Regions from separate parts of the Streptomyces sp. STAM6 genome, predicted to be linked through region 1. Evidence: riboswitches for the same ligand, from Rfam matches in the RefSeq annotation. Region 1 holds a riboswitch; the other holds the start of a gene.

Region 1 (14,195 bases):
GCCACTCGTGCTCCTTGCTGTAGCGCAGCTGCTGAGGGTTGCTCATGACCTGAATTCTCCTGTACGCGGGGGAGTGCTGGTGAACGGGGCGGTGGTGCGGGGGGTCACGTAGGACGCTGTCACTTCTGGCGCTTGTAGAAGGGGAGCGCCACGACCTCGTACGGCTCATGGGTACCGCGGATGTCGACGCCCACGCCGGAGGTGCCGGGCGCGGCGTGCGCCGCGTCCACATAGGCCATGGCGACCGGCTTGCCGAGCGTCGGGGACGGGGCACCGGAGGTGACCTCGCCGATCACCTCGCCGCCGGCGACCACCGGCATGCCGGCGCGCGGCACCCGGCGGCCCTCGGCGATCAGGCCGACCAGCTTGCGCGGCGGGGCGGACTCGGCCCGCTCCGCGGCGGCGGCCAGCGCCTCGCGGCCGACGAAGTCGCCCTCCTTCTCGAACTTCACCACCCGGCCGAGGCCCGCGTCGAAGGGGGTCAGGGAGGTGGTCAGCTCGTGCCCGTACAGCGGCATGCCCGCCTCCAGGCGCAGCGTGTCGCGGCAGGACAGGCCGCAGGGGATGAGCCCCGCGGGGGCGCCGGCCTCGGTCAGCGCCTGCCACAGCTTCTCGGCATGCCGCGGCTCCACGAACAGCTCGAAGCCGTCCTCGCCGGTGTAACCGGTGCGGGCGATCAGGGCCGGGACACCGGCCACGGTGCCGGGCAGGCCCGCGTAGTACTTCAGCCCGTCCAGGTCCGCGTCGGTCAGCGACTTCATGATGCCGGGGGACTCGGGGCCCTGCACGGCGATCAGCGCGTACGCGTCGCGGTCGTCACGCACGACGGCGTCGAACCCGGCGGCGCGCTCGGTGAGCGCGTCCAGCACGATCTGGGCGTTCGAGGCGTTGGCGACGACCATGTACTCCTGCTCCTGGAGCCGGTACACGATCAGGTCGTCCAGGATGCCGCCGTCGGCGCGGCAGATCATCGTGTAGCGGGCGCGGCCGACACCGACCGAACCGATGTTTCCGACGAGCGCGAAATCGAGCAGCTTCGATGCCTGCGGACCGGTGACGGTGATCTCACCCATGTGGGAGAGGTCAAAAAGTCCGGCCTTCGTGCGAACGGCATTGTGCTCGTCGCGCTCGCTCCCGTACCGAAGCGGCATGTCCCAGCCCGCGAAGTCGGTCATGGTCGCGCCCAGCGCACGATGCACGGCATCGAGGGCGGTCAGACGGGGGGCAGTGCTCATGGATGTGGCTCCCGGGTCCCAGGACATGGCTGGCGAGGACAATCCTCCCCATCTGTCATCGGAACCTGAGAGGTTCGCCGCGGCGTCGTCCCCTGGACGGGCCTCGGCTTGCACCTTGGGTGGAGCCACCGGGGCGGCTCACTTTTCAGATCTGCCTCATCCACGCGGTACGGGGCCTGAGAGATTCAAGGGAGGAACTTGCTCCTTCGGCGCCCGGGGCTGACCCCGGAACTCTCCCGCGCGGATTCAAGCGGCCGGTATGAGGTTGTGTACGCACGTCGTACGACTGTGCTGCACGTGGCGCGCACATCATTGCACGCGGCTCCACATCGGCAAATCGCTTGTGCCTCATTACCCTTTCTTTACACTTCATGGGCAAGGGTCGGATTAGCCGACCCGAGGGGCCGCCTTCCGGACCGGGCCCGAGCATGGGGGAGAAGCCATGACGTTGCAGCGCACCGGTGTGTACGCGACGACCGCGGGAGTGCCCGCCCGGCCGGGGCTGCCCGCGCGCGGCCGCGCCGCCGCGGCCGCCCCCGTCCTGCGTGACCTGCGCGACCGGGCCGGACGGTGCCCCCGCGCGCTCTCCTTCGCCGCCGGTGACCTCGTGGTCGTCTCCGGACTGCCCGGCAGCGGCAAGTCCACACTCATCGCCCGCGCGGCCCCCGGGCGGGGGATCGACTCCCAGGACGCCCGCGAGCGCTGGGAGCGCAAGATGCCCCGCTTCCTGCCGTACGCGGTCTACCGCCCCCTCGTCCGGGTCGCCCACTACGCGGGCCTGCGCCGCGCCCTGCGCTCCGGGAAGAGCGTCGTCGTCCACGACTGCGGCACCCAGGCCTGGGTGCGCCGCTGGCTCGCCCGCGAGGCCCGCCGCCGGGGCAGCGCCCTGCACCTGGTGCTGCTGGACGTCACCCCGGGGACGGCCCGGGAGGGGCAGCGCGAGCGGGGCCGCGGAGTGTCCGGATACGCCTTCGCCCGGCACCGCAGGGCCGTGGGCCGGCTGGTGCGCGACGCCGAGAAGGGCGCCCTGCCCCGCGGCTGCGCCTCCGCGACGCTCCTCGACCGGCCGGCGGCCGGCGCCCTGACGCGCATCGGCTTCCCGTGAACCCTTAGGGTTTTGCCACAGGCATCCGGGGCGCTGCGTGGCGGGAAAGGGCGAGGGACACCAGTGGACACTGCATGGCCGGGCAATGAGCTCGAAGAGGTGCTGGCCGCCTCGCTCGGCAACCCCGCGGCCGGAGGCCGGCTCGTCGAGGTGCTGGGCCGCAGTCGGGTCTGGGTGCCGCTGCCCAACGGCGGTGGCCCGGACAGCCCGAACCTGGACCTGCCGACGCTGGAGATCGACGGCCTGCCGTACGTCCCGGTGTTCAGCTCCGAGCAGCAGTTCCGCGCCTGCGTCGGTGACCGGATGGCGTACACCGTCGCCCCGGCCGTGGAGTTCGCCCGCGGCCTGCCGCCCCAGCTGGGCATCGCCGTGAACCCGGGCGGCGCCGTCGGTGTGCCCCTGCCGCCGCCCGCCGTCGCCGAGCTGTGCCGGGCCGGCCGCACCCCGCTGGACGGGCCCGCCTCCGGCGGACGCGTCCGGCTGTTCGAGCCGGACTGGCAGGAGGACCCGGTCGACTTCCTGGCGGCGGCGGGCGCCGAGTTCGAGGCCGCCGGCACCGTCCTCACCGCCCGTCGCGCCCTCGCGAGCGTCGAGGGCGGGCAGCCGGCGCTGTTCATCGGTGTCCAGCTTTCGTCCTTCGAGGGCGCCGACCGTAACGTGCCCATGGACGCGCTCGGCCGCGCACTGGGCCGGGTGCGGGTCCCCTGGCCGGTCAACCTGGTGCTGCTCGACATAGCGCAGGACCCGGTGGGTGACTGGATGCTGGAGAAGGTCCGGCCCTTCTACCGGCGTACGCACGGATAAACGAACGGCGACCGCCGTCAAGCGGACGTCAAGCCAGTGACAGCACGGCCACTTAAGCTGGTCCGGTGGACGGAAGAGGGGCGGGACCCAGGGTGAGCGCGTCAGGCACCGCGGCGGCCGGACAGGTCGAACACATGCTGCGGCAGGTGACGCCCGGGCGCTATGACGCCTACGAGGCACTGCTGCAGGCCCTCGCCGACGGCCAGATCTGGATGCTGCTCTGGCACGGCCGGGCCGGCGCGCCCGACGCCCAGTACGGGAACATGGAGGTCGACGGCCTCGGGTACGCCCCGTGTGTCACCTCCGCCCAGGAACTGGCCGTCTCCGGCTGGAACCGCGCGCACGAGGTCGTCGGCGGCCTCGACATCGCCCGCGCGCTCTACCCGGACCGCTGGGGCATCTGGCTCAATCCGCACGCCCCGGGCGGCGGTGTCGGCATCCCGTGGCCGGATCTGCGCCGTATCGCCACCGGCCTGGACCGCATGCCCGCCGGACCGCTGCGGCTGTCCGAGCCGGCCATCCAGATCCCGCAGTTCTACGCCCTGCTCACGCAGAACGCCCACCGCACCCCCGCGGTGCGCTCCCTGCGCCGCGCCTGGGTCCAGCCGGCGCTCGGCACGCCCTATCTCGCCATCGGTCTGGACCTGTACGACACCAGCCAGTCCTCGGTCGACTCAGTGCGCGCCATGATGCAGCAGTCCATCGCCGCCGTCCCCGACGGGCTGCCCGTCTCCACGGTCGCGATGTCCGACGACTTCGACCCGGTCACGATGTGGCTGCGGGCCAACAGCCGCCCCTTCTACGACCGCGAGGCACACGCCACGGCCGCCGCCCCCGCCGGTGGGTACGGCTACCCGCCCGCGCACGGCGTACCGCACTGACGGGACTCCGGGACCGGGACCGGTCACGCGACACCCGGAACCAACGGCCGGAAACCAACACCGGAACAACCACCGACACACGCGTCGAGGGCGGCCTTTGGCCGCCCTCGACGCGTTACGGCCCGCATGTCCGGTCTGATGTCACCTGGTGAGACAAGTACGGCACTTCTGCGCCCGTACCTCTTGAAACCAACTGCACCGTGTCCGAGACGCGTTCACGGCCGTTCGGATAACGGAACCTCCCAGACAGCATCACGTTTACGCATCCTTTCCTTGCCAGGTCTGGTGACAGATCACGGCAGCGTTGAAGACTCCCGCTCCAAGGGGCGGGTTCGCCCCTGCGTGCGAATGAGTACGACGGACTGAACACGCCGCTACAAGCGGCAAGTGCGGGCCGGCCACCGCCGGTTGAGAGGGGTCCTTGCCACGATGACGGCACCATTGCACGAGCCCACCGCGGAAGCGGCCCCGAGCGCTGCCGCGGAAGCGGCGGGCGTCTCCGAGGGGAAGAAAGTGCAGGGCCGCTCTCCGGGACGCATCGCCTGGGAGCGCCTCAAACGCGACAAACTGGCCCTGGCCGGCGGCGCGGTGGTGCTCTTCCTGATCATCGTCGCCGCCCTGGCGCCCGTGATCACGGGACTGGTCGGCCAGTCGCCCAACGAACACCACGAAGACCTGATCGACCCGCTCTTCTCCACACCCATCGGCTCCTTCGGCGGTATGAGCGGGGAACACTGGCTGGGCGTCGAACCGGTCAACGGTCGCGACGTCTTCGCCCGCATCGTCTACGGCGCCCAGATCTCCCTGCTGGTCGGCTTCCTGTCCGCGGTGGTCGCCGTCGTGCTCGGCACCGTCCTCGGCATCCTCGCCGGCTTCTTCGGCGGCTGGGTGGACGCGGCCATCAGCCGCGTGATGGACATGCTGCTCTCCTTCCCGCAGCTGCTCTTCATCATCGCGCTGGTCTCGGTCATGCCGAACCAGCTGCTCGGTCTGGAGGGGACCGGCGTCCGCGTGATGGTGATGATCCTCGTGATCGGCTTCTTCGGCTGGCCGTACATCGGACGCGTGGTCCGCGGCCAGACGCTCTCGCTGCGCGAGCGGGAGTACGTGGAGGCGGCCCGCAGTCTCGGGGCCGGGCGGTTCTACATCCTGGTGAAGGAACTGCTGCCCAATCTCGTCGCACCGATCATCGTCTACACCACGATGATGATCCCCACGAACATCCTCACGGAGGCGGCGCTCAGCTTCCTGGGCGTGGGCGTCAAACCCCCCACCGCCTCGTGGGGAGACATGCTCTCCTCCGCGGTGGCCTACTACGACTCGGACCCCACCTACATGGTGATCCCGGGCCTGGCCATCTTCATCACCGTGCTCTCCTTCAACCTCTTCGGCGACGGCGTACGCGATGCGCTCGACCCGAAGGGCTCGCGCTGAACTGCCGTACCCCCAGGGACCTGTTTTCCGCAGGCCGTATCACAGACGGAGGATCCGAGAACGTGACTACCCAACGCACCCCAGGGCGGCGCAAGCAGGCCGTGGCAGCTGCTGCCGTGGTCGCGGCGCTGCTGTCGACAGCAGCATGCGGCGGCGGCGGCGACAGCAAGGGCAAGGGCGGATCGGCGGGCTTCGACGCCGCCAACAACAAGGTCGCCAGTGCCTCCACCAAGAAGGGCGGCACGCTGAAGTTCGCCGGAGCGCAGGACGCCGACTCGTGGGACACCACGCGCGGCTACTACGGCTTCGCCTGGAACTTCATGCGCTTCTACAGCCGTCAGCTGGTGACCAGCAAGACGGAGCCCGGCAAGGCCGGCACCGAACTCACCCCGGACCTCGCGACCGCGCGGGCCAAGATCTCCGCCGACGGCAAGACCTACACCTACACCCTGCGGGACGGGATCACCTGGGAGGACGGCAAGCCGATCACCTCCCAGGACATCAAGTACGGCATCGAGCGCCAGTGGGCGCAGGACGTGCTGTCCGGCGGCCCGGTCTACCTGCGCGACATCCTGGACCCGAAGAAGGAGTACCCGGGTCCCTACAAGGACACCTCCAAGGACAAGCTGGGCCTGAAGGCCATCGAGACGCCGGACGCGAAGACCATCGTCTTCAAGCTCCCGTCGCCCAACAGCGACTTCGAGGAGATCCTCGCCCTCACCTCGTCGTCGCCGGTGCGCCAGGACAAGGACACCAAGTCGAAGTACGGCCTCAAGCCGTTCTCCTCCGGCCCGTACAAGTTCCAGTCGTACACGCCGAACAAGTCGCTGACGCTGGTGCGCAACGAGAACTGGAAGCAGTCCTCGGACCCGGTCCGCAAGGCGCTGCCGGACAAGATCACCGTCACGTTCTTCACCAACGCCGACGACATGGACAACCGTCTGATCAACGGCGACTACCACCTCGACATCAACCAGACCGGCATGTCCCCGCAGGGCCGTATCAAGGCGCTGAAGGAGCACAAGGGCAACCTGGACAACCCGGTCTCCGGCTACATCCGTTACGCGGTCTTCCCGCAGACGGTCGCGCCGTTCGACAACATCGAGTGCCGCAAGGCCGTGATCTACGGCTCCGACCACAAGTCGCTGCAGACCGCGCGCGGCGGCCCGGTCGCCGGTGGTGACATCGGCACCAACATGCTCCCGCCGACCGTGCCGGGCTCCGAGGGCCAGTCGTACGACCCGTGGAACCTCACCGCGAACGACGGTGCCGCCGACGTCGCCAAGGCGAAGGCCGCGCTGAAGGCCTGCGGCAAGCCGAACGGCTTCAAGACCACCATCGCGGTCCGCAACAACAAGCCGGTCGAGGTCGCCACCGCCGAGTCGATGCAGGCGTCGCTGAAGAAGATCGGCATCGAGGTCGACATCGACAAGTACGACGGCTCGCAGACCTCCGGCATCATCGGCAACCCGTCGGTCGTCAAGAGCAAGAACTACGGCATCATCATCATGGGCTGGGGCGCGGACTTCCCGTCCGTGCAGGGCTACGGCCAGCCGCTGTGGGACAGCAAGTACATCCTCGACAGCGGTAACAACAACTTCGGCATGATCAAGAACCCGGCGATCGACAAGCTGTTCGACGAGTTCGTGGTGGAGCTGGACGCCGCCAAGAAGGACCAGATCGCCAAGGACATCAACCACAAGGTCATGGAGGGCGCGCACTACCTGCCCTTCGTCTTCGAGAAGTTCGTCAACTGGCGTTCGCCCGAACTGACCAACGTCTACACGACGGACGCGTACAGCGGCATGTACGACTTCATCAGCCTCGGTCTGAAGTAATCCGCCAACCGGCACACCCGCCACACGGTACGAAAGGCAGGTGAAGGCCGGAGCGGTGTGAACCGGCCGCGGGCCCCGGAAGACCTCCGGCGGCCCGCGGCCCGCACCGCCGGGCCGAGAGCAGTGCTCGCATACCTCATCAGGCGGCTGTTCGCCGTCGCAGTGATGCTGGTGGTCATCATCCTGGTGGTCTTCGGCATCTTCTTCCTCGTCCCCCAGTGGACCGGCGTCGACCCGGCCACGATGTACGTCGGCAAGCAGTCCGACGCCGCGGCCGTCGAGGCCGTCCGGCAGAAGCTGCAGCTCGGCGAGCCGGTGTACGTCCAGGCCTTCGAGTTCTTCAAGGGCCTCTTCGTGGGCCGGACCTACGCGGCCGGCGGCGACGTCACGCACTGCGCGGCGCCGTGCTTCGGCTACTCCTTCCGGAGCGAGCAGGCCATCTGGCCGGTGCTCACCGACCGCCTGCCGGTGACGCTCTCGCTCGCCCTCGGTGCGGCCGTGCTGTGGCTGCTGGCCGGTGTCACGGCCGGTGTCCTGTCCGCCCTCAAGCGGGGCTCCCTGTGGGACCGCTCGGTGATGATGGTCGCCCTCTCGGGCGTCTCGCTGCCGATCTACTTCACCGCGCTGCTCTCCCTGGCGATCTTCGACTACGGACTGGGCCTGATCGACGGCCAGTACGTACCGGTGGAGGAAAGCCTCGGCGGCTGGTTCCAGGGCATGCTGCTGCCCTGGGTGACCCTCGCCTTCCTGTACGCGGCGATGTACGCGCGCATCACCAGGGCCACGATGCTGGAGGTGATGGGCGAGGACTACATCCGCACCGCCCGCGCCAAGGGCCTCAAGGAGCCCGTCGTGATCGGGAAGCACGCCATGCGCTCGACCATGACCCCGATCCTCACCATGCTCGGCATGGACCTGGGCGCCCTGATCGGCGGCGCGATCCTCACCGAGACCGCCTTCAGTCTCCCCGGCCTCGGCCAGGCAGTGCTCAAGGCGATCAGTGAGCGCGACCTGCCGGTGATCGTCGGCGTCACCCTCATCACCTCCCTCGCGGTGATCGTCGCGAACCTCGTCGTGGACATCCTGTACGCCGCGATCGACCCCCGAGTGAGGCTCGCATGACAGACCTCGGCAAAACCGGAAGCGCGGTCGGCGAGCCGGTGTCCACCGGCTCGGCCGCACCCACCGCGTTCCTGGACGTACGCGACCTCAAGGTGCACTTCCCCACCGACGACGGCCTGGTGAAGTCCGTCGACGGGCTGAGCTTCACGCTGGAGAAGGGCAAGACCCTCGGCATCGTCGGCGAGTCCGGCTCCGGCAAGTCGGTGACGTCGCTCGGCATCATGGGCCTGCACACCGCCGGCCAGTACGGCAAGCGCAAGGCGCGGATCTCCGGCGAGATCTGGCTCGACGGGCAGGAACTCCTCTCCGCCGACCCGGACAAGGTGCGCGAGCTGCGCGGCCGGGAGATGGCGATGATCTTCCAGGACCCGCTGTCCGCGCTGCACCCGTACTTCACGATCGGCAAGCAGATCGTGGAGGCGTACCGGATCCACCACGACGTGGACAAGAAGACCGCGCGCCGCCGGGCGATCGAGATGCTCGACCGGGTCGGCATCCCGCAGCCCGACAAGCGGGTGGACAACTACCCGCACGAGTTCTCCGGCGGTATGCGGCAGCGCGCGATGATCGCCATGGCGCTGGTCAACAACCCCGAACTGCTCATCGCGGACGAGCCGACCACCGCGCTCGACGTGACCGTGCAGGCCCAGATCCTCGACCTGATCCGGGACCTGCAGAAGGAGTTCGGATCCGCCGTCATCATCATCACCCACGACCTGGGCGTCGTCGCCGAGCTGGCCGACGACCTGCTGGTGATGTACGGCGGCCGGTGCGTGGAGCGCGGGCCCGCGGAGAAGGTGTTCTACGAGCCGCGGCACCCCTACACCTGGGGACTGCTGGGCTCCATGCCACGCCTCGACCGTGAGCAGACCGAGCGGCTCATCCCGGTCAAGGGCTCCCCGCCGTCGCTGATCAACATCCCGTCCGGGTGTGCGTTCAACCCGCGCTGCGCGTACGCGGACGTGCCCAAGGACAACCTCACCCGCACGGTGCGGCCCGAGCTCGGCGAGGTCGGCAGCGGGCACTGGGCCGCCTGCCACATGACGGCGGAGCAGCGGAACCGGATCTGGACCGAAGAGATTGCGCCGAAGCTGTGAGCGAGAACGCGAAGGACGCGGCGGTGACGATTCCCGCACAGAGCACCGGCGACGGGTCCGCGGACCCCGAGATCCTGCTGAAGGTCAGCGGCCTGCAGAAGCACTTCCCGATCCGCAAGGGCCTGCTGCGGCGCCAGACCGGCGCGGTGAAGGCCGTCGACGGCATCGACTTCGAGGTGCGCGCGGGGGAGACCCTGGGCGTCGTGGGCGAGTCCGGCTGCGGCAAGTCGACCATGGGCCGGCTGATCACCCGGCTGCTCGAACCGACGGGCGGAACCGTCGAGTTCGAGGGCCGGGACATCACGCACCTCGGCGTGGGCGCGATGCGTCCCCTGCGCCGTGACGTGCAGATGATCTTCCAGGACCCGTACTCGTCGCTGAACCCGCGCCACACCATCGGCACGATCGTCAGCGCCCCCTTCCGGCTGCAGGGCGTCAAGCCCGAGGGCGGCATCAAGAAGGAGGTGCAGCGGCTGCTGGAGGTCGTGGGCCTCAACCCCGAGCACTACAACCGCTACCCGCACGAGTTCTCCGGCGGCCAGCGCCAGCGCATCGGCATCGCCCGGGCACTGGCCCTGAACCCGAAACTGGTCGTCGCCGACGAGCCGGTCTCGGCGCTGGACGTGTCGATCCAGGCCCAGGTGGTGAATCTGCTGGACGACCTCCAGCAGGAGCTCGGACTCACCTACGTGATCATCGCGCACGACCTCTCGGTCGTCCGGCACGTGTCGGACCGGATCGCGGTGATGTACCTCGGCAAGATCGTCGAGCTGGCGGACCGCACGTCCCTGTACCAGGCGCCGATGCACCCGTACACCAAGGCCCTGATGTCGGCGGTGCCGATCCCGGACCCCAAGCGGCGCCACGCCAAGAGCGAGCGCATCCTGCTGAAGGGCGACGTCCCCTCGCCGATCGCCCCGCCGAGCGGTTGCCGCTTCCACACGCGGTGCTGGAAGGCGACGGAGGTCTGCAAGGTCCAGGAGCCCCCGCTGCTGGAGCTGCGGCCGGGCCGGCGGGTGGCCTGCCACCACCCGGAGAACGCCCCTGACCAGGCCCCCGGCGAAACGGTCCTCGCCTCGGCCCGCGAGGCGATCGAGGTCGTCGACCTGTCGCAGCGACCGTCGTCCCCACCGGACGACAGCACCCCGGAAAAGCAGTAACCCCCGCCGCCCCGAGCCCCCGGCCCGGGGCGGCGCCCTTTCCGCCACCCGTCAGTGCCCGGAGCCGGGCGAAGCCGTCGTCACCGCCCTCGGTCGCCGTGCGCGGACGGCGCTGCGGGGCGGGCGTACGGCGCGGTGCCCGCTCGGGTACGGCGCGGTGCCCGCTCGGGTGCGGGGCGGTGCCCGCTCGGGTGCGGGGGCGTCGGCGCCCCCGCTTCCCCCCGGGGCCCCGTCCCGCCGTCCCGCGCGAGGTGCGGACGGCGCGCGGCAGCGATGCCGCACTGTCCGCGCCTGCGGCCGGGCGGGCCCGCCGCGCACGCGAGGCGCGTCGGCGCGAAGCCGGTCGACGCGGTGCGCGAAGAGCGCCGTGGAACCGGGGGCCGGTGCGGTCTGCTCGGGTGCGCGACACGCGGGCCCGACGCGGGCGGCGTGCTGGTCGGCCGGCGCGCGGCGGCGTGAAGCCGCCCTGCACGGGGGTGCGGGGTCGTCGGCCCCCGCTCGCCCTCGCCGGGGGCCGCGTCGGCCGTCCGGCGGGGGCGGGAGCTCCCGGGGAGAACGGGCACAATTGGGCGGTGCTCCAGGATTTGTTCACCCCCTCCGTCCAACACGCGCTCGACCTCGCCGGCATCTTCGTGTTCGCCATCTCCGGCGCCCTTCTCGCCGTCCGGAAGAATTTCGACGTCTTCGGCATCGCCGTGCTGGCCGAGGTCACCGCGCTCGGCGGCGGGCTCTTCCGGGACCTGATCATCGGGGCCGTACCGCCCGCCGCGTTCACGGACCTGGGGTATTTCCTGATGCCTCTGGTCGCGACCGTCCTCGTCTTCTTCCTGCACCCCCAGGTCGAGCGCACCCAGACCGCCGTGAACGTGTTCGACGCGGCGGGCCTGGGTCTGTTCTGTGTCACCGGGACGACGAAGGCGTACGAGTACGGCCTGGGCCTCACCTTCTCCGCCGTGCTGGGCCTGGCGACGGCCGTCGGGGGCGGCGTCCTGCGGGACGTGCTGGCCAATGAGGTGCCGTCGCTGCTGCGCTGGGACCGCGACCTGTACGCCGTCCCGGCGATCGTCGGCTCCACCATCGTCGTGCTCTGCATCCGCTTCGAGATGCTGAACCCTTTCACCAGCGGTCTGGCCGTCGTCACCGCCTTCCTGCTGCGTCTGCTCGCCATGCGCTTCCACTGGCGGGCGCCGCGCGCCTGGAACCGCCGCTCCGCCCGCTCCGAGGAGGACCTTTCCAAGAAAGCTACCGCTTAGTAGTTTCCTGCTGTACGGTTTTCGCCATGGACAGCGAGTTCGAGTTCGACCGCGACACCGCGGTCACCCTCCGCGAGCCCGGCGTGTACGACGCCGAACTCTCCGCGGGCTGGACGATCATTCACGCGGTCAACGGCGGCTACCTGCTCGCCCTCCTCGGCCGCGCGCTCGGGGAGGCCCTCCCGCACCCCGACCCGTTCACCATCTCGGCGCACTATCTGACGCCCTCCGCGCCGGGTCCCGCCGTCGTCCGGACCGAGACCGTCCGTACCGGCCGCACGCTCTCCACCGGCCAGGCGTCCCTCTTCCAGTACGCGGAGGACGGCACCGAGGTCGAACGCATCCGCGTCCTCGCCTCCTACGGCGACCTCGACTCGCTCCCGGACGACGTCCGTACGACGGCCAAGCCGCCGGCCATCCCGCCGCGCGAGCACTGCCTCGGCCCGGCCGACGGGCCCGCGCCCATCCCCGGCTCCTCCGCCATCACCGAGCGCCTCGACATCAAGCTCGACCCGACCACGCTGGGCTGGGCCGTGGGCGCCCCGTCCGGCAAGGGCGAGATGCGCGGCTGGTTCGGCCTCGCCGACGGCCGCGAGCCGGACCCGCTGTCCCTGCTGCTGACGGTCGACGCCCTGCCGCCGACCTCCTTCGAGCTCGGCCTCACCGGCTGGACCCCGACCGTCGAGCTCACCGCCCACATCCGCTGCCGTCCCGCGCCCGGCCCGCTGCGGGTGGCCATCACCACCCGCAACCTCGCCGGCGGCTTCCTGGAGGAGGACGCCGAGGTCTGGGACAGCGCCGACCGCCTGGTCGCCCAGTCCCGCCAGCTGGCCCGGGCGCCGCGGTAACCGCGCCACCATCCAGCGTGGCCGGGTGACGTCCCACCGGCCGCTCCCGATCCTGCTTCTGCTCCCGACCCGGGCCTCTTCCCGGCGTGGGAGCTCGCCGAGCGCCTCGAAGTCCCCGGACGCACCATCCACGGGACGTCGAGGCGCTCTCCGCGTCCGGCGTCCCCGTCTGCACCGAGCGTGGCGCCGGCACGGCGGTATCGCCCTGCTCTCCGGCTTCCGTGCGGACAATCACCGGGCTGACCGCCGACGAGTCGCGCGCCGCCCTCATCGTGCTCGCCGCGCAGGGCGCACACGCCGCGCTCGGGCTCGGCCGTGCGCCCGGGTCGGCGCGGCGCAAGGCCATCGCTGTGCGCAGGAGCCACGCTGCCCCGCCGCCGGACTCGCAGGGCGGGCACGCATTCTGGTGGACCCCGAGCGCCGGGTGCACGGCCCCGTCGCCGACGGCCGGCGTCGGCGCCCTGCGCGGTGCCGAACTCACCGACAGCCGGCTGCGGCTGCGCCACCGCCACGGCGGCGCCGACCGGCGAGGGCGTACACCGCCGATCCGTACGGACTCGTGGGCGAGGCGAGCGTCTGGTACCTGATCGCCGACCACCGCGGCGCGCCCCGGCTGTACCGTGCGGGCCGCCTCCGGCGGGGCACCGTCGCCGACGCACCGGTGCGGCCGTGGCCCGCCCCCGAACTCGCGGACGTGGGAGGTGCTGCGGAGCCGGGCGGAGAACCGGCCCGCCGGCCCCCGCGTCCCGGCCCGCCTCCACGGCACGCGCCTCGACTCTCACCGCGCCTCCAGTAAGCGCGGCTCACGACGAACCGGAAGCCGGGCACGACGGGGAGTGGACGCGACCGTGAGGGGCCCGAAGGGGAGTGGACAGAGTGCGGCGGGCGTTCCCGGAGGTGCGCCACACCCGCTCCCTGCCGGCAGGGCCGTCGCGGTGCTGGAGCTGTCCGCGGCGGACGTCAGTCCAGCCAGTGGCGGCGCCCCAGACTGACGAGCCGCAGCTGACGGCGCGCCGTACCCGCCACCCGCTCCAGCCCGGCCGGGTCCGCACCGGCCGAGAGGAACGCGGAGGCGGTCATCACCATGTGGTCGACGTACAGCCCGGCGAGCATGAGCAGATCGTCCCCGTCCCAGCCCGCCGACTCGGGGTGACGGGCCAGCTCGTCGGCCACCTCCCGCGCGAACCGGTCGAGTTGGCCCCCGATGGCGTCGCGCACCGGCTGTACGCCGCCGTGCCGTTCCCGTGCGATGAAACGGACGTGCGCGGGGTACTCGCGTACCAGCCCGGCGATCAACTCGACGGTCGCGGCGATCCGTTCGTCGCTGTCCCCGGTGGTCGCCAGGGTGGTGCGGATCGTGCCGTGCAGACTGCCCAGGGCATCGTCGACCAGGGCGACCCCCAGGTCCGCGGTGTCGC
Region 2 (14,195 bases), on a different contig from region 1:
CGGACGGTGGGTACGACGCCGAGGCCGTGACCGTCGCCAAGCTGGTCGCGGATCTGGGCAGATTCGGGCTGGAACCGCGCCATCTGAGGGCCGTGAAAGCCGCCGCCGACCGGGAGGCCGGGCTGGTCGAACAGGTGGTCGCGCCACTGCGCCGGCACCGTAATCCGCAGACCAGGGCCCATGCCGAGGCGACCGCGAAGGAACTCGCGGAACTGTCCGTGCGGCTGCACGCGGCGCTGGTGCAGACGGCCCTCGGTATCCGCTTGTACTGATCTTGAGAGAGCCCGACTATCCAAACAGGTCCGGCACGTCCTAGGGTTGCAATGTGAACGAGCTCGATGTTGTCGGTGTCCGGGTGGAAATGCCCTCCAACCAGCCGATCGTGCTCCTGCGTGAAGTGGGAGGCGATCGGTACCTCCCCATCTGGATCGGTCCGGGGGAGGCGACCGCCATCGCCTTCGCTCAGCAGGGCATGGCGCCCGCCCGGCCGCTCACCCACGATCTCTTCAAGGACGTGCTCGAGGCCGTCGGCCAGGAGCTGACCGAGGTCCGGATCACGGACCTGCGCGAAGGGGTCTTCTACGCGGAGCTGGTCTTCGCCAGCGGTGTCGAGGTGAGCGCCAGGCCTTCCGACGCCATAGCGCTGGCCTTGCGTACCGGCACCCCGATCTTCGGCAGTGACGGGGTGCTCGACGACGCCGGAATCGCCATTCCCGACGAGCAGGAGGACGAGGTGGAGAAGTTCCGCGAGTTCCTCGACCAGATCTCGCCCGAGGACTTCGGCACCAACAGTCAGTGAGACCGCCGGCTTCGCCGGCCCGTGGGAACCTTGCCGCCATGGGGTGCTGTCAGCGCATTCGAGTAGCCTTTCCCGGCATTGGGATACGGGAAACCACTCTCAGGGTGATTATCACTCGGCGTGCCGAGTGTGGCGATCGTTGACGCACCCCGAGTGACTGCCTACCGTCGGGATGGCAGGTCAAGGACGGAGGGTCGGCGTGATGAACAGCGGCGACGGTGCGACTGGGGGTACCCCCGGACGGAGTCTGGGGCAGAGCGGGCCGTTTCCGCTTCACGGAACCGTGGCCGGCCCGGCTCACGAAGGCACGGATGACCCGGCCGCCGACACCATCGGATACCGGGGGCCAACCGCGTGCGCGGCGGCGGGAATCACCTATCGGCAGCTCGACTACTGGGCGCGCACCGGGCTGGTCGAGCCGAGCGTGCGGCCCGCTTACGGCTCGGGGACGCAGCGGCTGTACAGCTTTCGCGACGTCGTCGTCCTGAAGATCGTCAAGCGGTTCCTGGACACCGGGGTCGCGCTGCAGAACATCCGGGCCGCCGTCCAGCATCTGCGGGCGCGTGGCTTCCGCGACCTGGAGCGCATGACGCTGATGAGCGACGGGGCCACCGTCTACGAGTGTTCGTCGCCCCACGAGGTCGTCGATCTGCTCCAGGGCGGTCAGGGCGTGTTCGGGATCGCCGTCGGGGTGGTGTGGCGCGATGTGGAGGCCGCGCTGTCGCAGCTGCACGGGGAGCGCGTCGACACCGGCGAGACGCTGGTCGGCCACAATCCGTCGGACGAGCTGGCGCGGCGCAGGCGCGACAGGGCCGTCTGAGGCCGGTCCCCCGGGGCGGGCCGATTGTCAGTGGCGTGAGGCAGCATCGGTGATGTGAGAGCCGCGCCGACGATCCTGCATCTGGACATGGATGCCTTCTTCGCCGCCGCCGAGCAGGCGGCGAAGCCCAGTCTGCGCGGGAAACCGGTGGTGGTGGGCGGACTGGGGCCCCGCGGGGTCGTCGCCACCGCGTCGTACGAGGCGAGACGCTTCGGGGTGCACTCGGCGATGCCGATGGCGCAGGCGCGCCGGCTGGCGCCGAACGCCGCGTATCTCGTGCCGCGGTTCTCGCTCTACCGGGCGGTCAGCGAGCAGGTCATGGAGTTGCTGGGGCGGCTGTCCCCGCTGGTCGAGCCGCTGAGCCTGGACGAGGCCTTCGTGGACCTGGAAGCGGGGGGCGCGGCCCATGACTCGGCCACGGCACGGGATGCCGGTGAGCGGCTGCGCAGGGACATTCTCGGGGCCACCGGGCTGACCGGCTCCGTCGGCCTCGCCGGCTCGAAGATGCTGGCGAAGATCGCGTCCGAGCAGGCCAAGCCGGACGGTCTCCTGCTGATCGAGCCGGGCACCGAGCGGGAGCTGCTCGCGCCGATGCCCGTGCGCATCCTGCCGGGCGTGGGGCCGGCGACCGGTGAGCATCTGCGGAGGGCCGGCATGACGACGGTCGCGGACCTCGTGGCGGCGGGCGAGGACGAGCTGGTCCGGCTGCTGGGGAAGTCGCACGGAGGATCGCTGTACCTGATGGCGATGGGGTACGACGACCGGCCCGTGGTCGCCGAGCGGGACGCGAAGTCGGTGTCCGTCGAGGACACCTTCGATGTCGACCTGCACGACCGGACGCGGGTGCGGCTGGAGGTGGAGCGGCTCGCCGACCGGTGCGTGGGGCGGCTGCGCGCCGCCGGGCGGTCGGGCCGGACGGTGGTGCTGAAGGTCCGGCGGTACGACTTCTCGACACTGACGAGGTCCGAGACGCTGCGCGGCCCGACCGACGACCCCGCGGTGGTGAGGGAGGCGGCCGGGCGCCTGCTGGAGGCGGTGGACACCACCGGCGGGGTGCGGCTGCTGGGCGTCGGTGTCACGGGCCTCGCGGACTACACCCAGGAGGACTTGTTCGCCCAGGCGGCCGCCGGAGCCGCGGAGGCCGCCACGGCCGCGGAAGCCGCGAGTGCTTCCCGGTCCGCCGGCGCACCGGACGCGGCGGAGGTGCCGGAGATGCCGGGCGGAGGCGACCGGGGCGGCCCGGTGACGGCCGCTCCGGGCACGCCGGGAGCTGTGGCTGAGGGGGCCGCAGGGGCCTCCGCGCCCGGCGGGGCGGCAGGCGCGGACGTACGGGAGGCGAGCCTGGGTTCGGAGCGGCGGTGGCCGGCCGGGCACGACGTGTGGCACACCGTGTACGGGGCGGGGTGGGTTCAGGGCAGCGGCGTGGGGCGGGTGACCGTGCGGTTCGAGGAGCCCGGGTCGGCACCGGGCCGGGTGCGGACGTTCTGGACCGACGACCCGGACCTGGAGCTGTCGGATCCTCTGCCGCTGGTGCCCGGTGGCCCGACGGGTCAGTCGTCCTGGCCGGCCAGCTTGCCGAAATCGCGGTCGGAGGACGGCGGCGCCGAGTCCTCCGGACGGGAGGGCAGGTCGATGCCGTAGTGGTGGTAGAGCTGCAGCTCCTGCTCGGGCGAGAGGTGGCGCCCCACGCCGAAGTCGGGCGCGTCCTTGATCAGCGCGCGGTCGAACGGCACGTGCAGCCCGTCGTCGGCGACTTCGCTCGGCTCCAGGGGGACGAAAGCGTCGCGGCTGAACAGCCCCGTGCGCACGGCCGCCCACTCCGGTACGCCCGTCGCGTCGTCCAGATACACCTCGTCGACGGTCCCGATCTTGTGGCCGTTGCGGTCGAAGGTCTTGCGCCCGATCAGGCTGCGCGGATCGATGTCGGTCTGCACGGTCCCTCCAATTGCTCGCAACGCTCGCAACCGTTCTCTGAACACTACGAAAGTGCACAACGGTGACGTCGGCCACTCGAGGGAACAGGCACCGACCTCGCTGGTAGGCTGGCTAGCGGCTGCTGACCCCGTGCGGGAGAGTCCTCCGGAGAAACCTTTCGGAGGCGCCGAAGGAGCAAATCCTCCCCGGAATCTCTCAGGCACCCCGTACCGCACGGACGAGGTCACTCTGGAAAGCAGAGCGGGCGTCGGACGGCATCCGCTCTCACCGACGGTGAAAGCCGGGTCGCCGCATCGCGCCCGGTGAAGCTCTCAGGTTGAGATGACAGAGGGGGAGGCCGTCCGGGCACCCGCGCCGTGGTGCCCCTCGTAGGTCGTGACGACCAGGAGGCCTCCGCATGACCGCCAACCGCACCCCGCTCTCCCAGCTGGAGCGAGGCACCCCCTTCGAGCAGCGCCACATCGGACCCGACGCCGAAGCCCGTGCCAAGATGCTCGCCCAGGTCGGCTACGGATCGCTCGACGAGCTCACCGACGCCGCGGTCCCGGACGTCATCAAGAGCGCCGAGGCGCTCGGGCTGCCGGACGCCCGCACCGAGGCCGAGGTGCTCGCCGAGCTCCGGTCGCTCGCCGACCGCAACCAGGTCGTGGCGCCGATGATCGGCCTCGGCTACTACGGCACCTTCACGCCTCCGGTCATCCTGCGCAACGTCATGGAGAACCCGGCCTGGTACACCGCGTACACGCCGTACCAGCCGGAGATCTCCCAGGGGCGCCTGGAGGCGCTGCTGAACTTCCAGACCGTGGTCGCCGATCTCACGGGGCTGCCCACCTCCGGAGCCTCCCTGCTCGACGAGGGCACCGCGGCCGCCGAGGCGATGTCGCTCGCCCGCCGGGTCGGCAAGGTCAAGGGCGGTGTCTTCCTGGTCGACGCCGACGCCCTGCCGCAGACCATCGCCGTGATCGAGACCCGCGCCGAGCCGACCGGGGTCGAGGTCGTCGTCGCCGACCTCAGCGAGGGCATCCCGGCCGAGGTCGCCGAGCGCGGTGTCTTCGGCGTGCTGATCCAGTACCCGGGCGCCTCCGGTGCCGTACGGGACATCAAGCCGGTCATCGACCGCGCCCACGAGCTCGGTGCCGTCGTCACCGTCGCCGCCGACCTGCTGGCCCTGACCCTGCTCGTCTCGCCCGGCGAGCTCGGCGCCGACATCGCCGTCGGCACCACCCAGCGCTTCGGTGTCCCGATGGGCTTCGGCGGTCCGCACGCCGGCTACATGGCCGTGCGTGAGAAGTTCGCCCGCAGCCTGCCCGGCCGTCTCGTCGGCGTCTCCGTCGACGCCGACGGCAACAAGGCCTACCGCCTCGCCCTGCAGACCCGCGAGCAGCACATCCGCCGTGAGAAGGCCACCAGCAACATCTGTACCGCTCAGGTGCTGCTCGCCGTCATGGCCGGGATGTACGCCGTGTACCACGGCCCCGAGGGCCTGAAGGGCATCGCGCAGCGCACGCACCGGTACGCCACGATCCTCGCCGAGGGCCTGCGCGCCGGCGGCGTCGAGGTCGTCACCGGGACGTTCTTCGACACCGTCACCGTCCGCGTGCCGGGCAAGGCCGCCGAGGTCGTGGCCGCCGCCCGCGAGGGCGGCGTCAACCTCCGCCTGGTGGACGCCGACCACGTCTCCGCCGCCTGCGACGAGACCACCGGCCGCGCCCAGCTCGCCGCCGTGTGGGACGCCTTCGGGGTCCGTGGCGACATCGACGCCCTGGACGCCGCCACCGAGGACGTGCTGCCCGCGGCGCTCCTGCGCAGCGACGTGTACCTCACGCACCCCGTCTTCCACGCGCACCGGTCCGAGACCGCGATGCTGCGCTACCTGCGCCGGCTCGCCGACCGCGACTACGCGCTGGACCGCGGCATGATCCCGCTCGGCTCCTGCACGATGAAGCTGAACGCGACCACCGAGATGGAGCCGGTCACCTGGCCGGAGTTCGGACAGATCCACCCCTTCGCGCCGGTCGACCAGGCGCAGGGCTATCTGACCCTGATCCGTGAGCTGGAGGAGCGCCTCGCCGAGGTCACCGGCTACGACAAGGTGTCGATCCAGCCCAACGCCGGCTCCCAGGGTGAGCTCGCGGGCCTGCTGGCGGTCCGCGCCTACCACCGCGCCAACGGCGACTCGCAGCGCACCGTATGCCTCATCCCGTCGTCCGCGCACGGCACCAACGCCGCCAGCGCCGTGATGGCCGGCATGAAGGTCGTCGTCGTCAAGACCGCCGACGACGGCGAGATCGACGTCGAGGACCTGCGCGCGAAGATCGAGCAGTACCGCGACGAGCTGTCGGTGCTGATGATCACCTACCCGTCGACGCACGGCGTCTTCGAGGAGCACGTCGCGGACATCTGCGCCCAGGTGCACGACGCCGGCGGCCAGGTGTACGTGGACGGCGCCAACCTCAACGCGCTGGTGGGCCTCGCCGAGCCGGGCAAGTTCGGCGGCGACGTCTCGCACCTGAACCTGCACAAGACGTTCTGCATCCCGCACGGCGGCGGCGGCCCCGGCGTCGGTCCGGTCGCTGTGCGCGAGCACCTCGCGCCGTACCTGCCGAACCACCCGCTGCAGCCGAGCGCCGGCCCGGAGACGGGCGTCGGCCCCATTTCGGCCGCGCCGTGGGGCTCCGCCGGCATCCTGCCCATCTCCTGGGCGTACGTCCGGCTGATGGGCGGCGAGGGCCTCAAGCGCGCGACGCAGGTCGCCGTGCTCGCCGCGAACTACATCGCCAAGCGCCTTGAGCCGCACTACCCGGTGCTGTACACCGGACCGGCCGGCCTCGTCGCGCACGAGTGCATCGTCGACCTCCGCCCGATCTCCAAGGCGACCGGCGTCAGCGTCGACGACATCGCCAAGCGCCTGATCGACTACGGCTTCCACGCGCCGACGATGTCGTTCCCGGTGGCCGGCACGCTGATGATCGAGCCCACCGAGAGCGAGGATCTCACCGAGATCGACCGGTTCTGCGACACGATGATCGCGATCCGGGCCGAGATCGAGAAGGTCGCGTCGGGCGAGTGGCCCGCCGAGGACAACCCGCTGCGCAACGCCCCGCACACGGCGGCCGCGCTCGGCGGCGAGTGGCAGCACCCGTACAGCCGTGAGGAGGCGGTCTTCCCGGCCGGCGTCGCGGCCGCGGACAAGTACTGGCCGCCGGTGCGCCGGATCGACGGTGCCTTCGGCGACCGCAACCTGGTCTGCTCCTGCCCGCCGCTGGACGAGTACGACAACTGAACGACGTGACGAGGGGCCGGTACGGAAGCGATCCGTACCGGCCCCTCGCCGTGCGTGCTGTCGTGCCCGCGCCTCGGCGCCTCAGGCGGCGGTCATCACCTGTGCGGTGCTGAGCGGCCGGTGCGGCGCGATGATCTGCCCGTCCGGCAGCAGCTCGCCGGTGTCCTCGAAGAGGAGAACGCCGTTGCACAGCAGGCTCCAGCCCTGTTCCGGGTGGTGCGCCATCAGGCGGGCGGCCTCCCGGTCGGCGGAGTCGGCTGTCGGGCAGGCTGGCTGGTGCTGGCACATGGGTGGGTTCTTTCGCTGCGGTGTGGTGTCTGTCCTGCGGCTCGATGCGGTGCTCATGGCCGCCCCCCGTTTGAGTCGGTGGTCCGTTCCAAGTGTTGCCCTACGGGAGTGAATCCGCAGGGATTTCGCTGCAGCGGTTCCTACTGCTTAATGACGTATCACTCGCGAGGATGGTTCAGCTCAACCGCACTGTCCCTTCGGGTGGTTCGGAGTGGCCCCAGTGGGCTAGTCCGAACGGGCGGGGCCGGGTCAGGCCGTTGACTCGAGCAGCGGCGCCGGTGTGAGCCGCAGGGTCATGACGGGAAGCAGCTCGGCGACCCGGTGCGGCCGGTGGGACGCGATCCCGGGCGGCGCCGGCGCGAGGGGCACCAGCAGGTCGGCCGGGTCCGGCGTGCCGGTGGCCGGATCCGCCTCGATGTCACCGTGCAGCCACAGCGTCAGCATGTACAGGTCGGGCACGGACAGCAGACGGGCCTGGTAGCGCGACTGGAGCGCCTCGGCCTGCCGCAGGGCGCGTTCCGTGGAGGCGATGTAGGGGCCTTCGAAGAAGTGTGAGAAGGACCAGCCGTCCGCGGTGAGCCTGGTGTCCGCGGCGGCGACGGAGCGGTCGCCGGCCCGGATCAGGAACCGCCAGCCGGCGAGCCGGGTACGGGGTGTGCCGTCGGACGGGACGATCGGGTCGCGCATGTCGAGGACGTGAACGGGCAGGGGCAGTTCAGGGCTGAGCGGTCCCTGGACGGACCGCAGTGCGGGGGTATGGGCCTCGCGGACGGCGGCGGAGCCGAGTGCGACGAGCACGCTGCGCAGGGCGGGCGCGGGGGCCTGGGAGACATGGAGCGGCATGGTGGGTCGCCTCTCACTCAAGAGACAGGGTGATGCGAGGGAAGGTGCGGACGGCACTGTCAGCGGCGGGGCCAGAGGGGGGTCGAGGGCCATTGGCCGGGCGCCGACTCTCTGCCTCGTTCGCGGAGTTTATACCTCGCGTGTTCACGCGATGTTTCCACTAGCCGTCGCCGGCATTGCCGGCAAGGCGGTATCAGGTCCTTGTTATGCGGCGTATCTGCGGATTTCCCGGGAACACGAGGCGGTGGCCTCGGACGTCGTCCAGGGCGCGGTCGGCTGAATCCCGTCGGCGTTTACGCCCGATCCGGCCGCTGGTAACTGCGCGCTGCCTCATGCCGCCGGAATGTGCCGACGGCCGACCTACCAAGCCTACCCGTCACACGGTCTTCGTGGGGGCGTTACAGATCAGTTCGACTGGGCATTATCGACCGTGACGCGAGCGCCGATGCCGCGTGCTGCCCACTGGAGGAGGGACCCTTCGATGGGGGAGAAGGTCGTGGCAGGCGGGTCCGACCTGTCCGATCGGCAGAAGTACCGCAGGAAGCTCCACGAGTGCCTCGCGGCGCTGGGGAGGCTGCTTGCGGAGAAGCGGTTCGATCGCCCCAGGAATCTCATGGGGCTGGAGATCGAACTGAATCTTGCCGGGGCCGACGGCATGCCCAGGATGCTGAATGACGAGGTACTGAGGCGCATCGCCAGTCCGGATTTCCAGACCGAACTGGGAATGTTCAACCTCGAAGTCAATATTGATCCGCACCGGCTCGGTGGGCATGTCTTCGCCCGGCTCGCCGAGGAGCTGCGCACCTCCCTGGGATATGCCCACCGCAAAGCCAGGGAAGTGGATGCCGGGATTGTGATGATCGGAATTCTTCCGACACTCACCCAGCAGGACCTGGTGCCCGGCGTCCTCTCCGACGTCGATCGGTACGCGCTGCTCAACGATCAGGTGGTCGCCGCCCGCGGCGAGAACTTCACCCTCGACATCGAGGGACCCGAGCACCTGCTGTGCACGGCCGACTCGATAGCGCCCGAATCGGCCTGCACCTCACTGCAACTGCACCTCCAGGTCACGCCGGCCCGCTTCCCCGATGTGTGGAACGCCGCGCAGGCCGTCGCCGCGGTGCAGATCGCCGTCGGCGCCAACGCGCCGTTCCTGTTCGGCAGGGAGCTGTGGCGCGAGTCGCGGCCTCCGCTGTTCCAGCAGGCCACGGACACCCGGCCGCCCGAGCTCACCGCCCAGGGCGTACGGCCGCGCACCTGGTTCGGCGAGCGGTGGGTCGACTCCGCCTATGAGCTCTTCGAGGAGAACGTCAGGTTCTTCCCCGCCCTGCTGCCCATCTGCGACGAGGAGGAGCCGCTGCGGGTCCTCGACGAGGGAGGCGTACCGACCCTGCAGGAACTGGTCCTGCACAACGGCACGGTCTACCGCTGGAACCGTCCGGTGTACGGACTGGTGGACGGCGTGCCGCATCTGCGGGTGGAGAACCGGGTGCTGCCCGCCGGCCCCACCGTGGAGGACGTGCTGGCCAACGCCGCCTTCTACTACGGTCTGGTCCGGGCGCTCGCCGAGGACGCCAGGCCGGTGTGGAAGCGGCTGTCGTTCGCCGAGGCCGCCGGCAACTTCGACACGGCCTGCCGCCACGGGATCGACGCCGAACTGCGCTGGCCCCGGCCCGGCCGCGGCGGGATCACCCTGGTGCCGGCGGTGAAGCTGGTACGGGACGAACTGCTGCCGCTCGCCGCCGCGGGCCTCGACGCGTGGGGCATCGAGCGGGCCGACCGCGACCGCTATCTCGGCATCATCGAGGCCCGCTGCAGGCGGCGGATGAACGGCGCGTCCTGGCAGGTCGACACCTACCACCGGGCGCGGGAGGCCGGGCTGGAGCGTGAGGCAGCCCTGGCGGCCACCACCCGCCGCTACACCGAGCTGATGCACCAGGGCGAGCCGGTGCACACCTGGCCGGTGGGGTTCCCGGCGCGGACCGGGTGAGGGGCGCCCACGGCGGGCCGCGCGGCCGCTCAGCTCTCGCCGGGTGTGGTCGGAGGGGACGTCTGGCCGACCGCCATGATCGCTCTGAGGATCACGGCCTGGATCTCGGCGGGGTCGCTCACCCGGTAGGCGGCCCCGCCCGTGGTCCGGGCGATCCGGTCGAGCTCCTCACGGTCGGTGTCCGGACCGATGGCGATGGCGATCAGCGGCACGGGACGTTCCGGGTCGGTGCGTTTCCTCAGCTCCTCGACCAGCGCGTCGCGCGAGATGCTGAACCGGTCCTGGTTCGAGCCGTCGGTGAGGACGACGACCGCGTTGAACTTGCCCTGCGCGTAGCCCGCGACCCCGGCCCGGCAGGCGGCCAGCACCGTGTCGTACAGCCCGGTGGCGCCCTCCGGCACCGGTTCGAGGTCCTCGAACGCCTTCGTCAGCCGGGCCCGCTGGGTGGGTCCGCCCTCCACCGTGGCGCCCAGCCGCGCCGTCGGCACCAGTTGGCGGTAGTCGCGGGGGCCGTCGAGCCCGGTCGCGAAGTCCCACAGCCCGATCTCGTCCTCGGCCGTGAACTGCCCGAGGGCCTCCACCAAGGACGCCTTGGTGACGTCCATGCGGGACCGGTCCCGGCCGGGCACCGGCGTCGCCATGGAGCCGGAGGCGTCCACGACGGTCGTGAGCCGGGCCCTTTGCACGGTGATGGTCCACATGCCGAGCGTCTCCTGGAGCAGCTCGGCGGGGACGGGCGTGCGGTCCGGCGAGGCGTACGGCTGCGGCGCCATCCCGCCGGCCGTCCTCACCAGGTCGCCCGGCACGGGGGAGTCCGGTGTCCGGAAGCCGTGCTTCGTCAGCGTGCGCAGCGCGTCCGGCTCGCTCATCAGCGTCATGAACCGCATGGCCGCACGGCTCACGTCGACCGACAACGCGTCGTCGTCGACGAGGTGGTACGGGTAGTCGAGCAGTGGGGCGCCGTCCACCGGATACAGGAGACGCAGGTCCCGGCCGCCTCTGGGGGCGGAGTTGTGGGTGAAGGCGGCCTGCTCGGAGAGGAACACCGCTTCGTTGTGGTCCGCGAGGGTGCCGACGACCGTGGTGTCGCCGTCGGAGGTGCGCTGTGAGAGCAGCTTCGCGGTCGCGGCGATCCGCGCCTCGCCCGCCGCGCCGTCCTTGCGCGCGGAGTCGGTGATCTGGCCCAGGGCGAGCAGGGCGGTGGCGCTGCGGGCCGGGTCGGCCGCGCCCAGACGCAGCCGTCTTTCCCCCGTCGCCTCCGCCGCGATCCGGTCCCACGAGTACCTCGTACGGGGCCAGCCCAGCCCTTTGGCCGAGCCGGGCCCCGTGGCCAGGACCACCGGGCTCGCCGCGACGCTGCCCGCCGAGGTGAGCGGGGTCCCGTTCCCCGTGCCCTCCGCGCGCTCGGTCCAGATCGCCGAGTCGGGGATCCAGACGTCGTAGTCCGGTTTCATCGAGCCCTTGGACAGCGTGCCCGCGACCGTGTGGTTCTCCCGGGCCTCGACCCGTACGTCGAGACAGTTCCCGTCGGAGGTGACGTGGGCGGAGCGGGCCCGCTCGGCGATCTCGCGCACGGCCGGGGCGATGTCGGGGGAGGCGACCACCCCGAGACGTACCGCGGCGTTCTCGCAGGAGGCGGCGGAGGTGAGCAGTCCGCTGCGCGCCGCGAGTCCGGTACCCGCCGCCACGCCCAGCACGACCAGGGTCGCGACGGCGATGGTGCGCCGGTGCGAGCGCGGGACGGCCGCCCCGCCTCCCTCCGACCCGCGGTCTTCGGGCAAGCTGTGACGTCCCACCTCGTCCCCCGGTCTGTCGCGCACGATTCTCGTACTCGCATTCGAGACCCTAGCGGCGTCGGGGCCGGGATGGGACGGGATTGCTGAACTGGAGGCAGGTGTGCAGGCAGAGGCGGGACGAGTGGCCGATTCCCTTCCCCCGGACGGCAGTTGGCGTCGGACCTTGCGGTCCGAGCTGCTGCTCGTCCTGGCGTTGTCGCTGGGGGCGAGCGCGGTCGCCTCACTGATCCGGTTCATCGGGGCCCTGACACGGCCGGGGGGTCTGAAGGAGCAGGCGGCGCGGCTCAACACCTCGATCGTCCCCGACCGGCCGTGGCTCGACCTGGCGTGGCAGTTGTTCGGTATCGCCACGGCACTGGTACCGGTCGCCCTGGTGGCGCACCTGCTGATGAGAGAGGGGGCCGGGCTCCGGGCGATCGGTTTCGACCGGAGCCGGCCCTGGTCGGACCTGGGGCGCGGAGTGCTGGTCGCGGCGGGCATCGGCAGTGCCGGGCTCGCGTTCTACTTCGTGGCGCGGGAAGCCGGGTTCAACCTGACGGTGGTGCCCGAGTCCCTGCCGGGCGTCTGGTGGAAGTACCCGGTGCTGGTCCTGTCGGCGCTGCAGAACTCCGTACTGGAGGAGGTCATCGTCGTCGGTTATCTGCTCCGCAGACTCGGCCAGCTGGGCTGGACACCGATGGCCGCGCTCGTCGCGAGTTCAGTGCTGCGCGGCTCGTACCACCTGTATCAGGGGGTCGGCGGGTTCATCGGCAACATGGTGATGGGCGCGGTCTTCGTGCTGCTGTACCGGCGGTGGGGGCGGGTGGGGCCGCTGGTGGCGGCGCACGCGCTGCTCGACATCGTGGCGTTCGTGGGCTACGCGCTGCTGAAGGACCATGTGGGCTGGCTGGGGCTGCCCCAGTGACCGTCCGAGTGTGAGGCGCTGCCGAAAGAGGGGGGCGTACGGCGATTGCTGTACGCCCCCTTCGTCGTGCTGCCGGTCAGTTCAGCAGCTCGCCCTCGATGACGGTCACGGCGTGGCCGGTCAGCAGGGTGCGCTCACCCCGCAGGGTGGTGCGGACGACGCCTGTGCGGGCGCCGCCCTGCAGCCCGGTCAGCTCGTTGCGGCCGAGGCGTGCCGACCAGAAAGGGGCCAGCGCGGTGTGCGCGCTGCCCGTGACCGGGTCCTCGTCGATGCCGAGGGCGGGGAAGAAGCAGCGCGAGACGAAGTCGTAACCGCGGCCGGGGTCCTCGGCGGCGGCCGTGGTGATGATGCCCCGGTCCGACATGGTGGCGAGCCGGGCCAGGTCCGGGGCGAGGGAGCGTACGGCCTGTTCCCCGGTCAGCTCGACGAGCAGGTCACCGATGTGGGACGCGGTGTCGTGCACCGAGACGACGTCCGTGCCGAGTGCCTTCGCCAGCCCTTCGGGCCCGGGGACGGGCGTGAGTGAGGAGGTGGGGAAGTCCAGCGTGATCGTGCCGTCATCGGCGGCCGTCGCCGACAGGATGCCGCAGCGTGCGGAGAAGCGCACCGTCCCGGTGGCCCGGCCGGTGGTGTGCAGGACGTGCGCGGTGGCCAGGGTGGCGTGTCCGCACATGTCGACCTCGGCGACGGGTGTGAACCAGCGCAGTGCCCAGTCGGCCTCGCCGCCGGCGGGGAGGGGGTGCGCGAAGGCCGTCTCCGAGAGGTTGACCTCGGCGGCCACCTTCTGGAGCCAGTCGTCGTCCGGGAAGGCGTCGAGGAGCAGGACCCCGGCCGGGTTGCCGGAGAAGGGGCGGTCGGTGAAGGCGTCGACGATTCGAATGCGCATGGCTCAGACGGTAGAGCCGCGGTGAAGCCGCAGGCCAAGGCCAATTCGTGGTTCCTGGACCGGAGACGATTGCCGAACGAGCTGTTCCGATATATCGTTGGAGTATCGCGACAGATCAACGATGGAAGGAGCGTAAGGCGATGCGTTCACATGGACACGACCACCGGCATGGACATGGGCACTGCGGACCAGGCCATCGCGGTCCGGGTGAGAACCGGGGGGAGTACGAGGGGCGACGCGCCGCTTTCGGCCCGTTCGGGCCGGGCTTCGGTGGCGGACCGTTCGGCGGGGGACCCTTCGGGGGTGGCGGGCGCGGTCGCGGAGGCGGTCGGGGAAGGGCGCGGCGCGGTGATGTGCGCGCCTCGATCCTGGCGTTGCTGAAAGACCGTCCGATGCACGGCTACGAGATGATCCAGGAGATCGGCGAGCGCAGTGGCGGAGCCTGGCGGCCGAGCCCGGGGTCGGTCTACCCCACCCTCCAGCTGCTGGAGGACGAGGGGCTGATCGCCAGCGCGAGCGAGGGCGGCAAGAAGCTGTTCACGCTCACCGACGCGGGGCGCGCCGAGGCCGAGTCCGGGCCGGAGGCCCCCTGGGAAGAGGCCGGACGCGGGGTCGACTGGGAGGCCATGAACGAGATCCGGCAGGCCGGTT

What was found. Region 1 has a riboswitch for glycine ahead of gcvT (glycine cleavage system aminomethyltransferase GcvT). Riboswitches for the same ligand answer to the same signal wherever they lie in the genome.
Region 2: linked by a shared signal. The riboswitch ahead of gcvP (aminomethyl-transferring glycine dehydrogenase) and the one ahead of gcvT (glycine cleavage system aminomethyltransferase GcvT) in region 1 are both predicted to bind glycine.

The regions. Positions count from the first base shown of each region.
Region 1 covers NZ_JBUEFZ010000003.1:372,284-386,478, forward strand. Annotated here, with positions in the region: gene gcvH (glycine cleavage system protein GcvH) at 1-46, opposite strand, end outside; gene gcvT (glycine cleavage system aminomethyltransferase GcvT) at 120-1,235, opposite strand; glycine riboswitch at 1,391-1,484, opposite strand; gene ACY34K_RS06420 (AAA family ATPase) at 1,678-2,340, shown strand; gene ACY34K_RS06425 (enhanced serine sensitivity protein SseB) at 2,404-3,144, shown strand; gene ACY34K_RS06430 (enhanced serine sensitivity protein SseB C-terminal domain-containing protein) at 3,237-4,025, shown strand; gene ACY34K_RS06435 (ABC transporter permease) at 4,455-5,459, shown strand; gene ACY34K_RS06440 (ABC transporter substrate-binding protein) at 5,522-7,297, shown strand; gene ACY34K_RS06445 (ABC transporter permease) at 7,421-8,419, shown strand; gene ACY34K_RS06450 (ABC transporter ATP-binding protein) at 8,416-9,516, shown strand; gene ACY34K_RS06455 (ABC transporter ATP-binding protein) at 9,540-10,676, shown strand; gene ACY34K_RS06460 (trimeric intracellular cation channel family protein) at 11,249-11,929, shown strand; gene ACY34K_RS06465 (thioesterase family protein) at 11,956-12,777, shown strand; gene ACY34K_RS06470 (hypothetical protein) at 12,999-13,364, shown strand; gene ACY34K_RS06475 (hypothetical protein) at 13,337-13,573, shown strand; gene ACY34K_RS06480 (TetR family transcriptional regulator) at 13,738-14,195, opposite strand, start outside.
Region 2 covers NZ_JBUEFZ010000009.1:197,330-211,524, reverse strand. Annotated here, with positions in the region: gene ftsR (transcriptional regulator FtsR) at 1-272, shown strand, start outside; gene ACY34K_RS14500 (bifunctional nuclease family protein) at 326-799, shown strand; gene ACY34K_RS14495 (MerR family transcriptional regulator) at 999-1,619, shown strand; gene ACY34K_RS14490 (DNA polymerase IV) at 1,674-3,260, shown strand; gene ACY34K_RS14485 (PRC-barrel domain-containing protein) at 3,170-3,565, opposite strand; glycine riboswitch at 3,677-3,776, shown strand; gene gcvP (aminomethyl-transferring glycine dehydrogenase) at 3,952-6,837, shown strand; gene ACY34K_RS14475 (DUF5999 family protein) at 6,919-7,125, opposite strand; gene ACY34K_RS14470 (hypothetical protein) at 7,375-7,968, opposite strand; gene ACY34K_RS14465 (glutamate--cysteine ligase) at 8,450-9,958, shown strand; gene ACY34K_RS14460 (substrate-binding domain-containing protein) at 9,988-11,739, opposite strand; gene ACY34K_RS14455 (CPBP family intramembrane glutamic endopeptidase) at 11,855-12,658, shown strand; gene ACY34K_RS14450 (PhzF family phenazine biosynthesis protein) at 12,735-13,544, opposite strand; gene ACY34K_RS14445 (PadR family transcriptional regulator) at 13,685-14,195, shown strand, end outside.